4 regions of the Sphingopyxis sp. 550B genome follow, and region 3 is predicted to be linked to each of the others. Evidence: predicted binding sites of a transcription regulator. Region 3 holds the regulator's gene; each other region holds the start of a gene.

Region 1 (5,307 bases), 920 kb from region 3:
TGCCCGGCATCCAGCAGCGGATAGTCGGCGTTGGCGACGGCCAGCGCCAATATGTCGCGATTGTAGAGCGGCGCGCTCATCGCGCCCGATCCGCCCCGCCCTGCGCCGCGACATCCTGTTCCGCCGCGTCGGGCACCGCCGCCGCGCGCGCGTCGGCGCGGCGGTCGGCAATGACCTTGCTCAGCGCCGCGCTCGTCGCGCTCAGCGCGGGATAGGTGCGGCTTTCGGTCATCCAGCCCGGACGTGCCGCGTTGCCGTAACCGACATCGTAGAGCAATGTCGCCGCCATGAAGAGCAATGTCGCGAGCAAAAGCCCCTTCACCGCGCCGAACCCCGCGCCGAGCCCGCGGTCGAAACCGCCGACCAGCGAGGCGCGGCTGCGCTGCCCCATCGCGCGCGATCCCCATTTCGTCACCGCGAACACGCCGCCGAACAACAGCACGAAGGACAGCATCGCCGCGCCGCCGGGGGCGCCGATATAGGCGCCCAGCAGGCCGGTCAGCGTCGCATGGAAGAAGCGCACCGCCAGGAAGGCGAGCACCCAGGCGAGGAGCGACGTCACCTCCTGCACCAGCCCGCGCGAAAAGCCGAGCACCGCCCCGCCGCCGACGAGCGTCAGCACGATGATGTCGAGGGCCGTCAGATTCGCCATCGGACCGCAATCCAAAAATCACGCATGAAATACAACCGTTCGTGCTGAGCTTGTCGAAGCACCGTCCTTTTTCTCCTTCCCGGCGGAAAGAACAGCCCTTCGACAAGCTCAGGGCGAACGGAATAGCTTGATGTCCGTCGATCTAGGCACGCCCGAGCATCAGGTCAACGAGTTCGCCGAGCCGGCCGAAGCCGGTGACGCCGATCCCCTTCACACCCTTCATCCCCTTTGGCCCCCAGCCGCTTGAAAAGCCGAGCTTCGCCGCCTCGCGCAGGCGCAGCGCGTCGTGCGCGACCGGGCGCACCTCGCCCGACAGCGACAGTTCGCCGAAGACGATCGCATCGGCGGGCACCGGCCGCTCGCTGAACGCCGAGATCAGCGCCGCCGCCACCGCGAGGTCGGCCGCCGGATCGGTGAGGCGATAGCCGCCCGCGATGTTCAGATAGACCTCCGCGGCGCCCATCTGGAGCCCGCAGCGCGCCTCGAGCACCGCGAGCACCATCGCGAGCCGCCCGCTGTCCCAGCCGACGACGGCGCGGCGCGGCGTCGCGCCGCTCGCAAGGCGGACGGTCAGCGCCTGTACCTCGACCAGCACCGGCCGCGTGCCCTCCAGCGCGGGGAATACCACCGACCCCGGCACGTCGCGGCTGCGGTCGGTCAGGAACAGGCTCGACGGGTTGGCGACCTCGCCCAGCCCCTCCTCGCCCATCGCGAACACCCCGATCTCGTCGGTGCCGCCAAAGCGGTTCTTGACCGCGCGCAGGATGCGATACTGGTGGCTGCGCTCGCCCTCGAACGCCAGCACGGTGTCGACCATATGTTCGAGCACGCGCGGCCCCGCGATCGTCCCGTCCTTCGTCACATGGCCGACGAGCACGATCGCCGCGCCGCTGTCCTTGGCATAGCGGATCAGCTCCTGCGCGCTCGCGCGCACCTGGCTGACGGTACCCGGCGCGCTGTCGATCAGGTCGCTGTGCATCGTCTGGATCGAATCGATGACGACGAAATCGGCGCTGCGGCCTTCCAGCGTGGCGAGGATGTCGCGCACCGAAGTCGCGCTGGCGAGCGCCACCGGCGCGTCGCCGAGCCCCAGCCGCTGCGCGCGCAGCCGCACCTGCGCCGCCGCTTCCTCGCCGCTGATATAGACGACCGATTTGCCCGCCCTGGCGATCCGGCCCGCGGCCTGAAGCAGCAAGGTCGATTTGCCGATCCCCGGATCGCCGCCGATCAGCGTCGCCGACCCGGCGACGAAGCCGCCGCCGAGCGCGCGGTCGAACTCGGCGATGCCGCACAGCATCCGCTCGGGCATCGCGCTCTGTTCGTCGAGCGTTTCGAGCGCGAGCGTGCGGCCGCCCTTCGACAGGTCGTGCTTCGCGGAAAAGACGGTTTCGGCCGCTTCCTCGACCAGTGTGTTCCACTCGCCGCAATCGGCGCACTGGCCCTGCCAGCGATAACTGACGGCGCCGCAATTCTGGCAGACATATTGGCGTTTCGCTTTGGCCATGAAGGTCGCTTAGCGGGAACAAAAATGGAACGCCAGCAATTTCCCACCATCGTCATTGCGAGCGAAGCGAAGCAATCCAGAGCATGCGTAAGCCGTCCTGGATTGCTTCGCTTCGCTCGCAATGACGAGGAAAGGGTTCTAGGGGATCGGAAAACCCGAATCACCATCCAGCAGGATCATCCGAGCCATGAAATTTTTCGCCGACACCGCCGAAATCGACGCCATCCAGGAACTCGCCGCAACCGGCCTGCTCGACGGCGTCACGACCAACCCGTCGCTGATCGCCAAGTCGGGCCGCGACTTCAAGGAGGTGACGAAGGAAATCTGCGCCCTCGTCGACGGCCCCGTGTCGGCCGAGGTGGTCGCGCTCGACCATGAAACGATGATGAAGGAGGCCGAAATCCTCCGCAAGATCGCCGACAATGTCTGCATCAAGGTGCCGCTGACCATCGACGGGCTCAAGACCTGCAAGGCGCTGACCGGCGACGGGACGATGGTCAACGTCACGCTCTGCTTCTCGGCGACGCAGGCGCTGCTCGCGGCAAAGGCGGGGGCGACCTTCGTCTCGCCTTTCGTCGGTCGCCACGACGACAATGGCTTCGACGGCATGCAATTGATCGCCGACATCCGGCTGATCTACGACAATTACGCCTTCGACACCGAAATTCTCGTCGCCAGCGTGCGCCACGGCATCCATGTGCTCGAAGCCGCGAAGATCGGCGCCGACGTGATGACCGCGCCGCCGTCGGTCATCAAGGGACTGTTCAAGCATGTCCTGACCGAAAAGGGCATCGAAGGGTTTCTGGCGGACTGGGCCAAGACCGGGCAGTCGATCTGACGCGACACGGACGACGCCAGTCCTCAATTCGTCATGCTGAACTCGTTTCAGCATCCATGGCCCGAATCTCCGTCGAACGCCGCGCTACGGGAGAGGGCCGGCCATGGACCCTGAAACAAGTTCAGGGTGACGAAAAGGATGTGGCGTGCAGCCCCGCCTTCGGGTGCGCACGCCTGTTGGGGCACGCCCGTCCTTTCCAGTTGACGTAAACGTCAACTCGCGCCGATACTCGCCCGAAAGGGAGAGATTCGCATGACCGACACCGCCGCCCCCGCCGTCCTGACGACACGCAACGGCCATATATTGATCGTCACGATCAACCGGCCCGAGGCGCGCAACGCCGTCAACGCGGCGGTCCACGTCGGCATCGGCACCGCGCTCGACGAAGCGGAAAGCGACCCCGAAATCCGCGTCGTCATCATCACCGGCGCGGGCGACAAGGCGTTCTGCGCGGGCGCCGATCTCGTCGCCCTGTCGCGCGGCGGCGCGCTGGCGCCCGAGGACAAGGCGCAGCAGGCATGGGGCTTCGGCGGCTTTGCCGCGCACCCGATCTCGAAACCGGTGATCGGCGCGGTCAATGGCTTCGCCTTCGGCGGCGGCTGCGAGCTCGCGCTGATGTGTGACCTGATCGTTGCCGCCGAAAATGCGCAGTTCGGCCTGCCCGAGGTCAAGGTCGGGCTGTTCGCGGCGGCGGGCGGCGCCTTCCGGATCGTCAAGCAGCTGCCGCCGAAGCTGGCGATGGAACATCTGCTCACCGGCGATCCCTTCGATGCCGCGACCGCGCTGCGCCATGGTTTCGCCAATCGCGTCGTGCCGCTCGCCGACCTGATGCCGACCGCGATCGCGCTCGCCGAGAAGATCGCGGGCAACGCCCCCTTGTCGGTGCAGGCGTCGAAGCGCGTCGCGCTCCGGATGCAGGACGGGGCGATCGCCGGCGACGATGCGCATTGGGCCGACAACAGCCGCGAACGCAAGCTGCTGATGGCGAGCGAGGACGCGCGCGAAGGCCCGCGCGCTTTTGCCGAGAAGCGCAAGCCGGTGTGGAAGGCACGCTGAGATGAGCATGACCGATCCCGAACGCATTCCCGTCATCATCGGCGTCGGGCAGGTTAACGACCGCCCCGACGATCCCGACCGGGGGCTCGACTCGCTCGGCCTGATGGTCGAGGCACTGAAGGTCGCGGCGCAGGACGCCGGCGTCCCGCTCGCCGACATCGACAGCCTCGCGATCGTCGACCAGATCAGCTTCCATCATCTCGGCAAGCTGTGCGAACCGCTCGCGGCGGCGATCGGCGCCAATCCCGCGATCAACTACCAGTCGGCGGCGCCGCATGGCGACACGCCGATCCGCCTGCTCAACGAGGCCGCGAACCGCATCGGCGCGGGCGAGGTCAAGCTGGCGGCCGTCGTCGGCGGCGAGGCGCTGCGCACCGCCGCGGGCCGCGCCGCCAAGGCGGCGAGCGGCGAGGACAAGAGCTATAATGCCGTGCGCAAGGTGGCGACGCGGCGCGAGCCCAACTACGCCCAGAGGCACGGCCTGTCGGCGCCGGTCGACGTCTATCCGCTCTATGAAAATGCGACGCGCGCGGCGTGGGGCGAAAGCCTCGAGGACGCGCAGTTCGAAAGCGCCGAAATCTGGTCGCGCTTTTCCGAGGTCGCGGCGGAAAACCCCGGCGCGTGGATAAGAAAGCCCGCCTCGCCCGCCGACATCCTCGACGTGAACGAACGCAACCGCCCGATCGCCTTTCCCTATTCGAAGCTGATGGTCGCCAATTCGTCGGTGAACCAGGGCGCGGGCTTCCTCGTCGCCAGCCTTGCCGAGGCACGGCGGCGCGGCATCGCCGAGGACCGGCTGATCTATGTCGGCATGGGCGCGGCCGCGAAGGAACCCGCGAGCATTCTGGCGCGCGACCGCTACGACCATAGCGTCAGCATGGAGACGTCGATCGCCCGCACGCTCGACCTGAACGGTATGACGGTCGAGGATTTCGACTGCGTCGAACTCTACAGCTGTTTCCCCTGCGTGCCGAAGATGGCGCGGCGCGTCCTCGGCTGGCCATGGGACCGGCCCGCAAGCGTGTTCGGCGGCCTGACCTTCGGCGGCGGCCCGATCGCCAATTACATGAGCCACGCGGTCGTCTCGATGGTCGACAAGCTGCGCCGCGAAGGCCGCTATGGCTTCCTGTTCGCCAATGGCGGTTTCGCGACCGACAATCATTGCATCGTGCTGGGCAACCGGCCGATCGCCGCGGCACGCTTTCCGCAGGATTTCGACTATCAGGCCGAAGCCGAGGAAAAGCGCGGCCCCGTTCC
Region 2 (5,307 bases), 940 kb from region 3:
AACATCGCAAGCGTACGCGCGATGTCCTCGTCATTGTCGACGCCGAAGGTGCCCATATAGTCGTGCTTGGCGCGCATCTCCTCATATTCGAGGAACATGCCATATTCGCTTTCGGGCATGCCGACCGTGTCGAGCAGGTGCGAATAGGCCGCGATGTGGACCGTTTCCATGTTGCTGAACGCGGTCAGCATCATCTTGATCTCGGTCGGCTTGAACACGCGGCCGTATTTTTCGTGGTAGCAGTCCTGCACCTCGATGTCGGCCTGGGTGAAGAAGCGGAAGATCTGGGTCAGCAGATTGCGTTCGTGGTCGCTGATCTTCTGCGCCCAATCGCGGCAATCCTCGCCCAGCGGCACTTCTTCCGGCACCCAGTGAATCTGCTGCTGGCGCTTCCAGAAATCATAAGCCCAGGGATATTCGAAGGGCTTGTAGGTCTTGCGGGCTTCGAGAAGAGGCATGGTTCGTTTCTTTCGTCAGGCAATGGCAGCAGCAGGGCGGACAGGGACAGACGCCGGACGGCCCGGCGGGCGTCCGGCGTGATAGAAGGGGGTGCGCGGGCCCGGTGCCCCTGCCCCCGGTGCTCGTGCCGACGTCAGCCGGCGGGCGGGATATAGGGCGCGCCGAGCGTCGCGCGACTGTCGATCGCGTCGATCTCCTGACGCTCCCCGCTCAGGAACAGCATCAGGAAGGCGCCGAATCCGCCGAGAACGAACAGGATGATCGCGATCCACACCGCGCGCGCCGATGCCGTCACGCCGCGCGGCGCCGGGCCGGGCTCCAGATCGTTGGTCCGCTTGGCGAACAGGCGCGCCACGCCGCGCGCGTTGATGATGAGCCAGATCATCGCGACGAAGCTGACCAGCGTGAACAGCGCCGTCAGGATCGGGTAGTGGATGATGTCGCTCATCGCCATGCTCCGCTTCAGCCCGCCTCGCGTCGGAATAACGCGCGAGGGCTGCGGAGGATGCGTGGCGGCGCTCGCCGCGGGACAGGGATGCGCGTGCGCGCATCACTGGCACGCCAGGCATTCGTCGTAATCGGTGCTTTCGGCCGTGAGTTCGTATTTGGGCGCTTCGGCCGTGTTATCGGCCTCGACACCACCCGCGAAGCCCGCGCGCTGCACTGACTTGGACCGCAGATAATAGAGCGACTTGATGCCGAGTTCCCACGCGCGATAGTGGAGCATCAGCAGGTCCCACTTCTCGACGTCCGCCGGGATGAACAGGTTCAGCGACGCCGCCTGGTCGATATAGGGCGTGCGGTCGGCGGCGAGTTCGAGCAGCCAGCGCTGGTCGATCTCGAAGCTCGTCTTGAACGCGTCCTTCTCGTCCTGCGTCAGGAAGTCGAGGTGCTGGACGCTGCCGCCCTTTTCGAGGATCGAATTCCACACCGCGTCGCTGTTCTTCGCCTTGTCGACGAGCAGCGATTCGAGGTGCGGGTTCTTGACCACGAAGCTGCCCGACAGCGTCTTGTGGGTGTAGATGTTCGCCGGGATCGGCTCGATGCACGCGCTGGTGCCGCCGCAGATGATGCTGATCGACGCGGTCGGCGCGATCGCCATCTTGCAGCTGAAACGCTCCATCACGCCCTGGTCCGCGGCGTCGGGGCAGGGGCCGCGCTCCTTGGCGAGCAGCATCGACGCCTGGTCGACCTGCGCGCGGATATGCTTGAAGATGCGCAGGTTCCACGATTTCGCCATCGCGCCCTCGAAGGGCAGGCCGCGCGCCTGGAGGAAGCTGTGGAAGCCCATGACGCCGAGCCCGACCGAGCGTTCGCGGCTCGCGCTGTATTTGGCGCGCGCCATTTCGTCGGGCGCGCGGTCGATATAGTCGCTGAGGACATTGTCGAGGAAGCGCATCACGTCCTCGATGAACGGCTTGTCGCCGCTCCACTCGTCCCAGGTTTCGAGGTTGAGCGACGAGAGGCAGCAGACCGCGGTGCGGTCGTTGCCCAGATGGTCGCGGCCCGTCGGCAGCGTGATTTCCGAGCAGAGGTTCGAGGTCGAGACCTTCAGCCCCAGGTCGCGGTGATGCTTGGGCATCATGCGGTTCACCTGGTCGATGAAGATGATGTAGGGCTCGCCGGTCGCGAGCCGCGTCTCGACCAGCTTCTGGAACAGCCCGCGCGCGTCGACGGTGCCGCGGACGCTCTGGTCCTTGGGGCTGCGCAGGTTGAACTCGGCGCCGTCGCGCACCGCTTCCATGAACTCGTCGGTCAGGAGGACGCCGTGGTGGAGGTTGAGCGCCTTGCGGTTGAAGTCGCCCGACGGCTTGCGCACCTCGAGGAACTCCTCGATCTCGGGATGCGAGATGTCGAGGTAGCAGGCGGCCGAACCGCGGCGCAGGCTGCCCTGGCTGATCGCGAGGGTCAGCGAGTCCATCACGCGCACGAAGGGAATGATGCCGCTGGTCTTGCCGTTGAGGCCGACGGGTTCGCCGATGCCGCGGACATTGCCCCAATAGGTGCCGATGCCGCCGCCGCGGCTGGCCAGCCAGACATTCTCGTTCCAGGTGCCGACGATCCCCTCGAGGCTGTCGTCGACCGAGTTCAGATAGCAGGAGATGGGCAGGCCGCGGCCGGTGCCGCCGTTCGAGAGCACCGGGGTCGCAGGCATGAACCAGAGGCGCGAGATATAGTCGTAGAGGCGCTGGGCGTGGTCGGCATCGTCGGCATAGGCGCACGCGACTCGCGCGAACAGGTCCTGATAGGATTCGCCGGGCAGCAGATAGCGGTCCTGCAGCGTCTCCTTGCCGAAATCGGTGAGCAGCGCGTCGCGGCTGGAATCGGTCGTGACCTCGAATCGGCGCGCGTGCACTTTCGGCTCGCCCGAATCGCCCTGCCCGACGACCGGCGAATCAGTCTTCGATTCGGCCGCACCGGGCGCATCGTTTCTCGTCAGTTCCACCGTCGCCACGTCGTTCATCTCCACCCGTTCGGTCTCGCGAAAATCCATCCTGCTTCACCCCGTTTGCATGGCGCGCGACGGCGCCTTCGTTCTTGTCTTGTTCGACTCGGGGCGAAGCCCCAGCCTAGCATCTTTCGGCGCGTCGGGTGGGACATATTTGGCGCACCACGTCCTTTTCCCGCCCCTCTGCACGAAGAGCGACGGAAATCCGCCATTTGCAGCCAGATACAATTTCTTGGGGCCCCCCGACGGATCACCCACCACCTATAGTGCCACTTCGGCGCAGGGATGCAAGAGAGTAAATGCCCGATTACCGACTCGATTCGTCGCTGATTTGATTCGGTTCATCGCTCGCGCACGCTCCGCGACGCGCGCCGGTCACGCTATTCCGCGGCGTTCGACGCTTTCAGGTGCGTGGCCGTCAACGGCCGTGTCATGGCAGGGAGCGGGATGGGGGCAGTGGGGCCCGGGCGCGGACGGAAATGGCTCCATCCCGAATCGCCATTCGCCCAAAAAGAAAAGGCCCCGGCGATGCCGAGGCCCTTCCTGCAGTTTTTCAAGGCTTAGGCGGACGCGCCGCCGATGGCGCTACCGGAGCCACCAAGCCAACCCCAAAACCAACCCATGATCAATCTCCTGTCGGCACTGCCCCACGAAGAGAACAGTTAACCGCGCGTATACCTTAATTTTTAAGGTAAATCGAGTCTTAACCAATGGGATTGCCGCCAGATTGGCAGCTATGCGATGCGGCTGTGGGAGTTGGGAAAGATCGACGCGACCAGATCGGAAAACAACTGCGGTTTTCCAAGATGATAGCCTTGTCCGACATCGCATCCGAGTTGATGGAGCAACGCCATCGTCGGGGCGTCCTCGATCCCTTCGGCAACCGCGACGGCGCCCAGGCGATGCGCCAGATCGATGGTCGATTTGACGATTTCGAAGTTGCGCTGCGAATCGCGCATCGTCATCACGAATCGCTTGTCGATCTTGATCTCGTCGGCTTCGATCTCGGTCAGATATTCGAGGTTGGACTGGCCGGTGCCATAATCGTCGATCGACAGGCGGATGCCGGCACGACGAAGCTGCGCCAGCGTCTGGCGCGCCTGCCGGCTGTTCTCGATCTGCGCGGTTTCGGTAATCTCGATCGTCAGCAGTTCGGGCGGCAGATGATGCGCTGTGAGCATCACGCGGATCGTGCCGACGAGGTCGTCATGGTCGAGCAACGCCGCAGACAGGTTCACCGACATGTTGGCGTGGAGGCCGCGAGCATGCAGCTGGGCCGCCGACCGGATCGCCTGGTCCATGACGAACAGCGTCAGGCGATAGATGTCCTGGCTCTTTTCGGCCTGGACGATGAACTCGTCGGGCGGGATGGGGCCGCGCGTCGGATGCGTCCAGCGCACCAGCGCCTCCACGCCGACCAGCTGGCCGGTCGCGATGCCATATTGCGGCTGAAAGGCGACCCAGATGTCGCCGCCGGTCAGCGCGTCCTCGAGCTGCGAATGGAAACTCAATTGCCAGCCGGCGTCCTCCTGCTGGCGCGGCATATGTTTGGTCCACAGCGCGCGGGTGCGGACCGCGTGATCGGCGGCGACCAGCGCCGCGGCCAGCCGCTGCGCATTCGATCCCTCGAACTCGTCGTTGACGCCGAAGGCGATCGCGACGTCGATGCGCGCGCCGCCGATCGTCAGCGGGGCGTTGAACAGCGCGGCGAGGCCCGCGAGTTGCGCCTCGATCTGGCTGTGCTGATAAAATGGGACGAGCCAGGCAAAGTTGCCGTCGGGGTCGTGGTGCAGCGCCGTCGACTGCGACGCGAGCTGCAGGCGGCGTGCGACCTGCTCGACGAGTTGCTGGCTGCCTTCGCCGGGCAGAAAGGCGACGAGATCGCCGAAATTGACCAGCTTTGCCGCAACCACGGTGTGGCTTCCGAACGGCGCCTGCGACCGTAGCGCCTCGAAATTGGGTAGCCCCGATACGGGATTTTCGTGGAGCGCCGATTCGCGGCGGCGGCGGCGCGAAACATTGGCACCGAACACCCCGATCAGGACCAGTGCGGCGCCGATCGAACAGGTGACGAGCATCGTCGTCAGCCAGACCTTGACGACGATCAGCGCCGCGATCGTGCCCAATGCCGTCGCATTGAACCATCGGCCACGGCGGAAGGCGACGGCGCCCAACGTCGTGAGGAGGGCGAGTGCGAACGCCGGCATCCAGCCTATATCGGCCGGATTGCCGCGCTTCAGCGTCTCCGCGCCGATGACATGGATGAAGGCGCCCGGCACGCGATTATGTCCCGGCAGAAAATGCGCATCCTGAAAGGAGGGGGCGGTGGGTGCGAAGACGACATCCTTGCCCGCCAACTCGCGCCCGCCGACCTTTCCCGAGAGCAGGTCGATGGCCTC
Region 3 (5,307 bases):
GCGCATCGCGGCCAGCTCGTCCTGCGTCAGATAGCAGCGATAGGCCGCGCCCTTCGCGAGCAGTTCCTGCGCGACCTCTGCATGGCGGCCGGCGCGCGCGAACTGGAAGACGGCGTCGCCGTCCCAGTCGAGGTCGAGCCAGCGCATCCCGTCGAGGATCGCGTCGATCGCGGCCTCGGTCGACCGCGCGCGGTCGGTGTCTTCGATGCGGAGCAGGAACTTGCCGCCATGGTGCCGCGCGAACAGCCAGTTGAACAGCGCGGTGCGCGCGCCGCCGATATGGAGGAAGCCGGTCGGGGAGGGCGCGAAGCGCGTCACCACGTCGGTGCCGGTCGCTTCGGCGGGATCGGTCTTGTTTTCGGTTGCCACTCTGGCCTCTTTCACTCACCTTGCGGCCCCGGGCGGGGACCGGGGACGATGTCGGGGCAGCCCCTAGCATGGCGACAAGGAGGCTTCAAACGCCCATTGGGGAAAGCGCGGCCGCCGCGTTGCGGCGCGCCTTCGCGTGGCTGGAGGACCGGCTCGACCGCGAGCGCGAGCGGTTGGGACTGTGGCTGCCGGTCGCGCTGTCGGCGGGGATCGGCTTGTGGTTCGCGGCGCCGGCGCGCGCGCAGTGGATCGGAACGCTGTTCCTTCTCGGCGGGGGCGTCTGCGGCGGCTTGCTGATCGGCTGGCAGCGGCGGACCGGGCGCAGCCTTGCGATCGCCTGCGCCACGATGGCTGCGGGGCTGCTGCTGATCTGGGCGCGCGCCGCGTGGGTCGCGGCGCCGGTGCTCGCCTATCCGGCTACGACCGAATTTTCGGCGGTGGTCGAAAGCGTCGAACCGCTGCCGGCGCGCGGCACGGTGCGGATGATCGTGCGGCCGCACGGGCGCGCCGACCTGCCGCCGCGGGTCCGGCTGACGCTGAGCGGCGAGCGCGCGGCGGGGATCGCGCCCGGCGAGTCGATCGGCCTGCGCGCGCGGCTGATGCCGCCGCCGGCGGCCAACCTGCCCGGCGGCTACGACTTCGCCCAGCGCGCCTGGTTCGACGGCATCGGTGCGGTCGGGACGGTGCTGGGAGAGGTCGCGCGCGCGCCCGGAGCGGGCGAGCGACGCCAGCCGCTGCGCGCGCGGCTCAGCGCACATATCCACACCGCGGTGCCGGGATCGCCCGGCGGTGTCGCCGCGGCGCTCGTCACCGGCGACCGTGGCGCGATCGCCGAGACGGATGACGAGGCGATGCGCCGCAGCGGGCTTGCGCACCTGCTGTCGATCAGCGGCCTGCACGTGACCGCGGTGATCGGTTTCGTGATGCTGCTCGCGATGCGGCTGCTCGGGCTGAGCCGGCGCCTCGCGCTGGCGGGGCATGTGTTGCCGCTGGCCGCCGCCGCGGCGGCGCTGGCCGGGGCGGGCTATACCTGGCTTGCCGGAGCGGAAGTGCCGACGCTGCGTTCGTTGATCGCGGCGCTGCTCGTGCTCGCCGCCTTCCTGATGGGGCGCGAGGCGATCACGCTGCGCCTCGTCGCGGCGGGTGCGCTGCTCGTGCTGCTGTGGCGCCCCGAAGCACTCGCCGGACCCAGCTTCCAGCTCAGCTTCGCCGCGGTGACGGCGATCATCGCATTGCACGAAAGCCGCTGGATGCGCACGTTCCTGGCGCGGCGCGACGAAGGCACGGCGCTTCGTCTGCTGCGCGCCGCGGCGGGATTGCTACTGACGGGGCTGGTCGTCGAGGTCGCGCTGGCGCCGATCGCGCTGTTCCATTTCCACAAGGCGGGGCTTTACGGCGCGCTCGCCAATATCGTCGCGATCCCGCTGACGACCTTCGTCATCATGCCGATGGAGGCGCTGGCGCTGCTGTTCGACGGCGTCGGGCTCGGCGCGCCCTTCTGGTGGGTCGCCGAACAGGCGCTGCGGTTGCTGATCGCGCTCGCCCACCGGGTCGCTTCGGCGCCGGGAGCCGTCGCGACGCTGCCCAGCTTTCCGCCGGGCGGTTTCGCGCTTGCGCTGTTCGGCGGCCTGTGGCTGCTGCTGTGGCAGACGCGCTGGCGGCTCGCCGGGGTGGCGCCGCTGCTGGCGGGGGCCGCCATCCTGCTCGCGCAGCCGCGTCCCGACCTGCTGATCTCCGGCGACGGACGCCACATCGCCGCGGCCGTTCCCGGCGGCGGCTATGCGCTGCTACGCGCGCGGGCGGGGGACTATATCCGCGATTCGATGGCCGAAGCGGCAGGGATCGACGTCCCCTTCACCGCGCTCGCCGATCTCGACCATGTCGAATGCAACGCCGATTTCTGCCGCTGGCGGCAGGGGCAGGGCGCGACACGGCGCATCATCCTCGCCGCGCGTGGCCGCGACCGCATCGATGGCCGCGCCATGGCCGCCGCCTGCGCCGCGGCCGACGTGGTGATCAGCGACCGCTGGCTGCCACGCGAATGCATCGGGCGCTGGCTGACGATCGACCGCGACAGTCTGGAAGCGAGCGGCGGTCTTGCGCTCTATCTGGGCGAGCGACCGCATGTCGCCACCGCGCTGCGCGCCGGCGACGCGCATCCGTGGCGGCGACCGCAACAGGTCAGTGGTAACGACGAAGCAATCCCGACAGGCGGCCCTGCACGATGACGCGCTCGGCCTCGTAGCGCTGCGGTTCATAGGCGCTGTTCGCGGGATCGAGCCGGATCATCGGCCCTTCGCGGCGGAAATATTTGAGCGTCGCATCCTGTCCGTCGACGAGCGCGACGACGATATCGCCTTCGCGCGCGGTGTTCGCCTTCTGGATCAGCGCATAGTCGCCGTCGAGAATCCCCGCTTCGACCATCGAATCGCCCGACACTTCGAGCGCATAATGCTCGCCCGCGCCAAGCAGCGCGGCGGGAACCGAAAGCTGGTTGTGATCCTCGAACGCCTCAATCGGCACGCCGGCGGCGATGCGGCCGTGCAGCGGGACCTCGATGATGTCGTTGGCGGCGATCGGCTTCAACGCCGGCGCCGGCTTGCGCAGCGGCACGACGGTGTCGCGCGCCGGCGCCTTCGCCGCCTCGGGCAGCTTGAGCACTTCCAGCGCGCGGGCGCGATTGGGCAGGCGGCGCAGGAAGCCCCGCTCCTCGAGTGCGCTGATCAGCCGGTGGATGCCCGATTTCGACTTGAGCCCGAGCGCATCCTTCATCTCCTCGAACGAAGGCGAAATTCCGCTCGCGTCGAGGCGCTGCTGGATGAAGTGGAGCAGTTCGTGCTGCTTCGCGGTCAACATCTCTCGGTCTCCATGCTGTCAATGGACATATAGAGAACGATAGTGGAACAGAGCGGAACTTGTCAAGCGATGACGGAGCGGCTTGAGCCGTGGACGCCGTCAGCCCTCCAGCAACGTCCGCGTCGCTACGGTCACGTCCGCCTGCCGCATCAGGCTTTCGCCGACCAGAAAGGCATGGACGCCGCTCCGGGCGAGGCGCTGGCAGTCGGCATGGGCGGCGATGCCGCTTTCGCCGACGAGCAACGTGCCCGGTGGAACGCGCTTCGCAAGCCGTTCGGTGACGGCAAGGTCGGTCTCGAAGGTACGAAGATCGCGGTTGTTGACGCCGATCAGGCGCGATCGGAGGTGGGTGAGTGCGCGGTCGAGCTCGGCCTCGTCGTGCACTTCGACCAGCACGTCCATGCCGCGTTCGAGGGCGGCCGCCTCGATCTCGCGCATCGGCCCGTCGTCGAGGGCGGCGACGATGATCAGGATCGCGTCGGCGCCGATCGAGCGCGCTTCGGCGACCTGCCACGGGTCGATCATGAAATCCTTGCGCAGCACCGGCAGGTTGCAGGCGGTGCGCGCGGCGATCAGAAATTCCTCATGCCCCTGGAACCACGGCGCGTCGGTGAGCACCGACAGGCACGCCGCGCCGCCGGCTTCATAAGCGCGCGCATGGTCCGCCGGATTGAAATCCTTGCGGATCAGGCCCTTGGAAGGCGAAGCTTTTTTGATTTCGGCGATCAGGCCGAAGCCGCCCGCCGCGATCTTCGCCTCGAGAGCCGCCGCGAAGCCACGCACCGCGCCCGCGTCGATCGCATCAAGCTGCGTCACCGATCGGCTCTTGCGGCGCTCGGCGACCTCTTCGGCCTTGGTGGCGAGGATTTCGGTCAATTTGTTCATATGGAATGCTTTTCCGGGCGCTGGGCGTCATTCATCGGTAGGCGATCCAGCAATCGAGCAGCGCGTTGGCAAGCCCCTTGTCGATCGCCTCGGCGGCTTCCTCGACCCCGTCGACGAGGCTGTCGACCGCGCCCGCGACGACAAGCGCCTCGGCGGCGTTGTAGAGCACCGCGTCGCGATAGGCGCCGTGCTCGCCCCGCAGCAGGTCGCGCAAGGCCCTGGCATTATAGCTGGCGTCGCCGCCGCGGATCGCAGCGATCGGATGCGAGGGCAGACCGGCGTCGGCCGCGGTGCTGCGCTGCATCTGCACGCCGTCGGGCGTCACCACCGCCACCTCGTTACCGCCCGCGAGCGACAGCTCGTCGAGCCCTTCGTCGCCCGAAATGACGCGCGAATGGTCGGTGCCGAGCCGGTGCAGCGCTTCGGCATAGACCGGAACATAGGCGGGGCGCGCGATGCCGATGAGCTGGCGCGTCACGCGCGCCGGATTGGCGAGCGGCCCCATCAGGTTGAAGATGGTGCGGCGCGCCAGCGCCTGACGGATCGGCTGGATGCGCTTCATCGCCGGATGATGGTTGGCGGCAAAGAGGAAACAGATGCCGAGGTCGGCGAGCTGCGCCTCCGCCATCCGCCCGGCGCGCTCCATGTCGAGCCCGAGCGCCTCGAGCGTGTCGGCCGCGCCGGATTTCGAGGAAGCGGCGCGATTCCCGTGCTTTGCGACGGGAACCTCGCACGCCGCGACGACGATCGACACCGCGGTCGAGACGTTGAGCGTGTGGTGGCCGTCACCGCCGGTGCCGCAGACGTCGATCGCGCCCGCGGGCGCCTGGATCGGGATCAGCCGCTCGCGCATCGCCTGCGCCGCGGCGGCGATCTCGATCATCGTCTCGCCGCGATCCGAAAGCGCGGAGAGGAAGCCGGCCACCTCCTCGTCGCGGCCGCCGCCGTCGAGCATCGTTGCGAAGGCATGCGCCGCCTCGTCGGGTTCGAGGAAGCGGGCGGGGTCGGGAAAGGGGCCGAAGCGGCTCATGCCGCCTGCCGCTCGGCGACCGGCAGCCCCGCCAGCCGCATGAAATTGGCGAGCATCGCGTGGCCGTGCTCGGTGGCGATGCTCTCGGGGTGGAACTGCACGCCGTGGATCGGCAGTTCGACATGGCGAAAGCCCATCACCGCGCCATCGTCGCTCGTCGCATTGAT
Region 4 (5,307 bases), 1.5 Mb from region 3:
GTCCAGCACTTCCTGCCAACGCGTCGGCAATCCATCAGGATGATGACTTGCCGCGGCTTCCATCACCATATGTTCGAGCCAGCTTTGCGGGGTCCAGCCGTCGGGGACCGGCTCATGCGGATATGCATAAGCGAGATCGGTGAGCGAGAAGGCGATGCGATCGAGGATGATGTTGCTCTCGCCGATGGCTTCGGGACAGTCGCGGAACAGGCGGCGCATCTCGCGCGGCGATTTCAGATGGCGTTCGCCATTGGCGTGAAGCAGGCGGCCGGCATCGTGGACGGTCGTGCCCTCGCGGATGCAGGTGACGATATCGTGGAGGGGGCGCTCCGCGCGCGTAGCGTAAAGAGCGTCGTTGGTGGCCAGCATGGGGATGCCGATCCGCTCGGCCAAGGCTCTGAGACGGGCGAGCTGACGCCGGTCGCTGCCGCCGCGAGGCATGGTCGCACCAAGCCACAGGGAGCCGGGGGCCGCTTTGGCGAGGCGATGCAACAGACATTCATCCTTCCCGGTCGCCAACGCGATCAGGACCATGTCTTCGCAATGAATCAGCAGATTCCGGAACTTCATCACGCAGTCGCCTTTTTCGGTGCGGCGATTGCCTATGGTGAGCATGCGGGTCAGGCGGCCCCAGCCGTGGCGCGTGGTGGGGTAGGCGACGATGTCGGGTGTGCCGTCGTCGAAGACCAGCCGGGCGCCGACCACCAGCTTGAAAGGGGCAAGTACGACCCCATCCGCCTCGGCTTTCGCGCGCAGGTCCCGCAATCCGATCAGCGCCCGCACGACGCCCGCGACGCTGTTGCGGTCGGCGATGCCGATGCCGTTCAAACCAAGCGCCATCGCCTCCGCTACCATATCTGCGGGATGCGAGGCGCCGCGCAGGAAGCTGTAATTGGTCGCGGCGACCAGTTCGGCGAAACCCGGTTCGGGCGGCGGTTCGGGGGTGGAGGTCTCGCTCATGCGAACAGCCCGTGGATATACCAGCGCGGCCCGTCCTTTTCGTCGTAAAGGCCGTGGCGGAACAGCCAGTAGCGGCGGCCCTGTACATCCTCGACGCGGTAATAGTCGCGCGTCAGCCCCCTGTTGTCGCGGCGGCGCCACCATTCGGCGGCGATGCGCTCGGGCCCCTCGTACAGACGCACCGCGTGCAGCGCGCGGCGCCAGCGAAAGCGCTGCGGCGGCCCGTCGGGCACCTCGGCGATCACCTCGATCGGCTGCGGCGGATCGAAGAGATAGAAGGGGCGCTGCGGCGGCTCGCCGTCGGGCGCCGCGGGCCAGGGCTGCGGCGGCGCGGCGTCGGTCGCGGGCAGTTCGAGCTGCGCCTGCTCGGGAATATGGGTGTCGGCGGGGCGAAGGCGGCGCACGCGGCCGCGCCCGAGCCGGACCGCGAGGCGGTCGGTCAGGTCGTCGATCGCCGCGCGCCGCACCGCCCCGCCTTCGAGCCGCAGCTGGCTCGCGCCGAGCGCCTCGAGCCGCGGCACCGCCAGCCGGATCATGTCGAAGCCGAAGCCGGGATCGATCGGGTCGCGCAGACCGTCGATGCGCTCGGCGAACAGCCGCATCACCAGCGCCGGATCGCGGGTCGGCCGGCCGGTCTCGACCACGATCGTCCGGGCGAGGCCGTCGCTGCGGAAGAAGGTGGCGTGGAACGCACGGCCGCCCTTGCCGCGCGCGCGCATCTCCGCGATCGCCTCGGCGGTCAGTTCGGCGAGCACCGTCGTCGCATGCGCCGTGCTTGCGACCGGTTCGGCGAAACGGCGCGCGGCGGCGACGGGCGGCGGCGTCCGGCGCGGCGCGAGCGGGCTCGGCGCATCGCCGAGGATACGGCGCAGCTTCCCGGCCGCCTCGGCGCCGAAGCGCGCGGCGATCGACGCCATCGGCCGGCTCGCGAGATCGCCGATCGTCCGCAGCCCGGCGCGCAGCAGCGCGCGCGTCGCCTCGCCTTCGAGGTCGAGCGCCGCGACGGGCAGGCGCCGGACCGCCGCCGCTTCGTCGGGCGCGGGCGGGGCCGGGTGGCGCGTCAGCGCGCGGGCGGCATCGGCGGTGGGGCCGAGCGCGGCGCGCACCGTCATCCCGAGCCGGTCGAGCCGCGACTCGACATCGGCGACCAGCGCCGCTTCGCCGCCGAACAGGTGCGCGCATCCCGCGATGTCGAGGATCAGCCCGTCGGGAGGATCGAGCGCGACGAGCGGCGTGTAGCGCCCGCATCCCTCGGCGATCCGGTCGAGCCAGAGCAGGTCGCCCGCCGGATCGTGTGCGGCCACGGCGAGGTCGGGCACGCGCGCCCGCGCGTCGGCGAGCGGCAGGCCGGGGACCAGTCCCAGCGCCTCGGCATCGGCGCCGACGCTCGCGAGGCACAGCGCCCCGCGCCGCTTTTCGGCGAAGACGAGCGGGGCGTCAGGCGGCCGCGGCGCGGTGCGCGACAGACGCTCGGCGGGAAGATAGGGGAAGAAGAGCGCCAGATAGCGCCGCGTCCCCAAAGGCTCGTTCGTCACGGTTCCACTCCAGCCGCCAGCGCGCGCCCGCAGGGCCGGCGCGCCAGCGCAGCAATTCCAGGTCGAAGGCGGGCGCCCCCGGTGCCTGCGCCTCCAGTTCGCGCGACGGCGCGGCGGCCAGGCGCCAGCGCGTCTCGGCGATGCTCGGCACCGGCTCGGCGGCGAAGCGCAGCAGCAGCAGCACCGTTCCCGCGTCGCGCGCGCCGAGCGCGAGCCGCCGCCCCGCGGTCAGGTCGAGCGCCGCCAGTGCGCCGCGGCTTTCGACGACGACCGCCGCCGATCCGGGGCAGCGCACGGCATCGTTGGCGGCGGCGAGCAGCGCGGTCGCATCGCGCGCCTCGACGAGCAGCAGCCGGTTCGGATCGCCCCCCAGTTCGGCGAGGCCCGGCGCATAGAGATGCCCCTGACGCCGCGCGCCGTCCGCCGTGCGCAGCCACAGGACCGGCGCTTCGCCGGGCCCGCGCAGGGCGAGCAGCGCGGCGAAGGCGGCGGCACTGGCCGCATCGAGCGCGTCGGCGGCGAAGATTTCATGCGCTCGCCCCATCGCCAGCCCGCCGCCGAGCGCGGCATCGAATCCCGCATGCCCGCTCGTCAGCCACGCGCCGTCGCCGGGCGGCGCGCCGGCGGCGGCGATCCGGGCGATGCGGCGGCGCAGCCCGGCGAGAGGGGAGGACGAATCGCGCATGACATGTTCTCTATATGTTCTATTAGCGCGTGAGTCCCGCCGCTTGTCAAGACGGCGGGTGTGGGGGCGTTTTGAATAGGCTGCAAAGGCTCGGTCCCCCTCCCGCTTGCGGGAGGGGCGACGAGGCTTGCGAACTTGTTCGCTAGCCGCAGCGGGGTGGGCGAATGCAACGCCGCTGGCCCACCCCCGATCCCTCCCGCAAGCGGGAGGGGAGATCGGATGGACGCACGAAATTCATAATGATCCGCTTACCAAGGCCGCACGGGCTTGCTTCGCGTCTTCGTGCGAAAGGGATTTCAGCGCGCCGCCGCGTCGCTCCCGGCGCCGCTGTCGCCGCCCAGCGCGCGGAACAGCGCGATGCGCGTCTGCGCGAGCAGCAGGCGCGTCGCGGTTTCGCTGCGCCGCGCGTTGTAGAGGCTGCGCTGCGCGTCGAGGCTGGAGAGGAAGCTGTCGACGCCGCCGCGATAGCGCGCCTCGGTCAGCGCCGCGGTGTCGGCCGTCGCTTCGCTGTTCGCCGCCGCGGCGCGAACGCGCTCGGCGATGGTGCCCTGCACCGCGAGCGCGTCGGCGACATCGCGGAACGCGGTCTGGATCGCGCCTTCATAGCTGGAAAGCGCCGCGTCACGCTGCGCTTCGCTCACCGCGACGCCGGCGCGGCGGCCGCCGAAATCGAAGATCGACGCGCTCGCATCGGCGCCCGCCGACCAGTTGAAGGCGCCGCCGTCGAACAGGCCCGACAGCGCGTCGCTCGCGAAACCGACGAGGCCCGTCAGCGAGATCGCCGGAAACAGCCGCGCGCGTGCCGCGCCGATGTCGGCATTGGCGGCGCGCAGCCGATATTCGGCCTCGATCACATCGGGACGGCGCAGCAGGATTTCGGAGCGGACCCCGGCGGGGGGCGCGGCGATTCCGGCGCTGGCCTCGACAAGGGTCGCGGGCAGCAGCGCGCGGTCGACGTCGCCGCCGACGAGCAGCCGGATCGCATTCTCGTCCTGCGCCAGCGCCGTCTTCTGCTGGGCGATCGAATCCTCGGCGGTCGCCAATATCTGTTCGGCCTGGCGCAGGTCGGTGCGCGGCGCGATGCCGCCGTCGAGCCGGGCCCTGGTCAGCCGCACCGCCTCGCGCGCGTTGGCAGCGGTGTCCTCGGCGATGGCCAGCAGGTCGCGGTCGGCGCCATAGGCGGCCCAGGCGCCCGCGAGGTCGGCGATCAGCGCGAGGCGCACCGTGCGCGATGCCGCCTCGGTCGCCAGCGCGCGGTTGCGGTCGGCTTCGGTCGCATTGGCGAGACGGCCGAACAGGTCGAGCTCGAAACCGGTGATCCCGCCCTGCACGGCGAAATCGCCGCTGCCCCCGCCGGCGCCGCGATCGGCATAGCCGGCCCCGGCGCTTGCGCCGATCGCGGGAAATTGCGCCGCGCGCGTCACGCGCACCTGCGCCCGCGCCGCGGCGACATTGGCATAGGCGGTGCGCAGGTCGCGATTGGCCACCAGCGCCTGCTCGACGAGCGTCTGCAGCCGCGGGTCGGTGAAGATTTGCGTATAGGACAGGATCGGCAGCGCCGCCTCGCTCTGGGCCAGATAGGCGTCGCCCACCGGCCAGCTTTGCGGCACCGGCGGCGTCGGCAGCACCTTCTGCGGCGCGAGCGAACAGCCCGCGAGCAGCAGCGGCAGCGCGGCGAGAGCGAGCGGCGCGCGCCTCATGCCGCTGCCCCCCGCCCGGCGCCGCGTTTGCCGAAACGGGCGCGGAGCGCCGCGAACCCGTCGCGCACCCCACGCCGCACGAGGACGAAGAACAGCGGGATGAAGAAGATGGCGAGGAAAGCGGCGGTCATCATGCCGCCGATCACCGCGGTGCCGATCGCGACGCGGCTGTTCGCGCCCGCGCCGGTCGCGAGCGCCAGCGGCAGCACGCCGAAGATGAAGGCGAAGCTCGTCATCAGGATCGGGCGCAGACGGATGCGCGCCGCCTCGACCGCTGCCTCGATCACGCGCTTGCCCTTCTTTTCCTCCTGCTCGGCGAACTCGATCATTAGGATCGCGTTCTTCGCCGCGAGCCCCATCGTCGTCAGCAGGCCGATCTGCAGATAGACGTCGTTCTGCAGCCCGCGCAGCGACACGGCGAACACCG

The links. The regulator LexA, encoded in region 3, represses DNA repair genes until DNA is damaged. The targets are predictions, from matches to a motif close to GTTCCNCNCTTGTTCT.
Region 1: radA (DNA repair protein RadA) is a predicted target of LexA. The motif match lies at 2,172-2,187, and genes of this name have one in related genera.
Region 2: AC2S9W_RS00605 (ribonucleoside-diphosphate reductase subunit alpha) is a predicted target of LexA. The motif match lies at 2,994-3,009, and genes of this name have one in related genera.
Region 4: AC2S9W_RS03325 (ImuA family protein) is a predicted target of LexA. The motif match lies at 3,186-3,201, and genes of this name have one in related genera.

What each region holds. Positions count from the first base shown of each region.
Region 1 covers NZ_CM171610.1:107,245-112,551, forward strand. Annotated here, with positions in the region: gene AC2S9W_RS00510 (iron-sulfur cluster assembly scaffold protein) at 1-80, opposite strand, end outside; gene AC2S9W_RS00515 (CvpA family protein) at 77-652, opposite strand; gene radA (DNA repair protein RadA) at 795-2,156, opposite strand; gene fsa (fructose-6-phosphate aldolase) at 2,344-2,994, shown strand; gene AC2S9W_RS00530 (enoyl-CoA hydratase-related protein) at 3,247-4,050, shown strand; gene AC2S9W_RS00535 (acetyl-CoA acetyltransferase) at 4,052-5,307, shown strand, end outside.
Region 2 covers NZ_CM171610.1:130,149-135,455, reverse strand. Annotated here, with positions in the region: gene AC2S9W_RS00615 (ribonucleotide-diphosphate reductase subunit beta) at 1-458, opposite strand, end outside; gene AC2S9W_RS00610 (hypothetical protein) at 593-907, opposite strand; gene AC2S9W_RS00605 (ribonucleoside-diphosphate reductase subunit alpha) at 1,010-2,953, opposite strand; gene AC2S9W_RS00600 (EAL domain-containing protein) at 3,643-5,307, opposite strand, start outside.
Region 3 covers NZ_CM171610.1:3,465,744-3,471,050, reverse strand. Annotated here, with positions in the region: gene gltX (glutamate--tRNA ligase) at 1-369, opposite strand, end outside; gene AC2S9W_RS16090 (ComEC/Rec2 family competence protein) at 489-2,597, shown strand; gene lexA (transcriptional repressor LexA) at 2,551-3,225, opposite strand; gene trpC (indole-3-glycerol phosphate synthase TrpC) at 3,325-4,110, opposite strand; gene trpD (anthranilate phosphoribosyltransferase) at 4,142-5,140, opposite strand; gene AC2S9W_RS16070 (anthranilate synthase component II) at 5,137-5,307, opposite strand, start outside.
Region 4 covers NZ_CM171610.1:722,930-728,236, reverse strand. Annotated here, with positions in the region: gene AC2S9W_RS03335 (error-prone DNA polymerase) at 1-960, opposite strand, end outside; gene AC2S9W_RS03330 (Y-family DNA polymerase) at 957-2,495, opposite strand; gene AC2S9W_RS03325 (ImuA family protein) at 2,398-3,180, opposite strand; gene AC2S9W_RS03320 (efflux transporter outer membrane subunit) at 3,477-4,880, opposite strand; gene AC2S9W_RS03315 (multidrug efflux RND transporter permease subunit) at 4,877-5,307, opposite strand, start outside.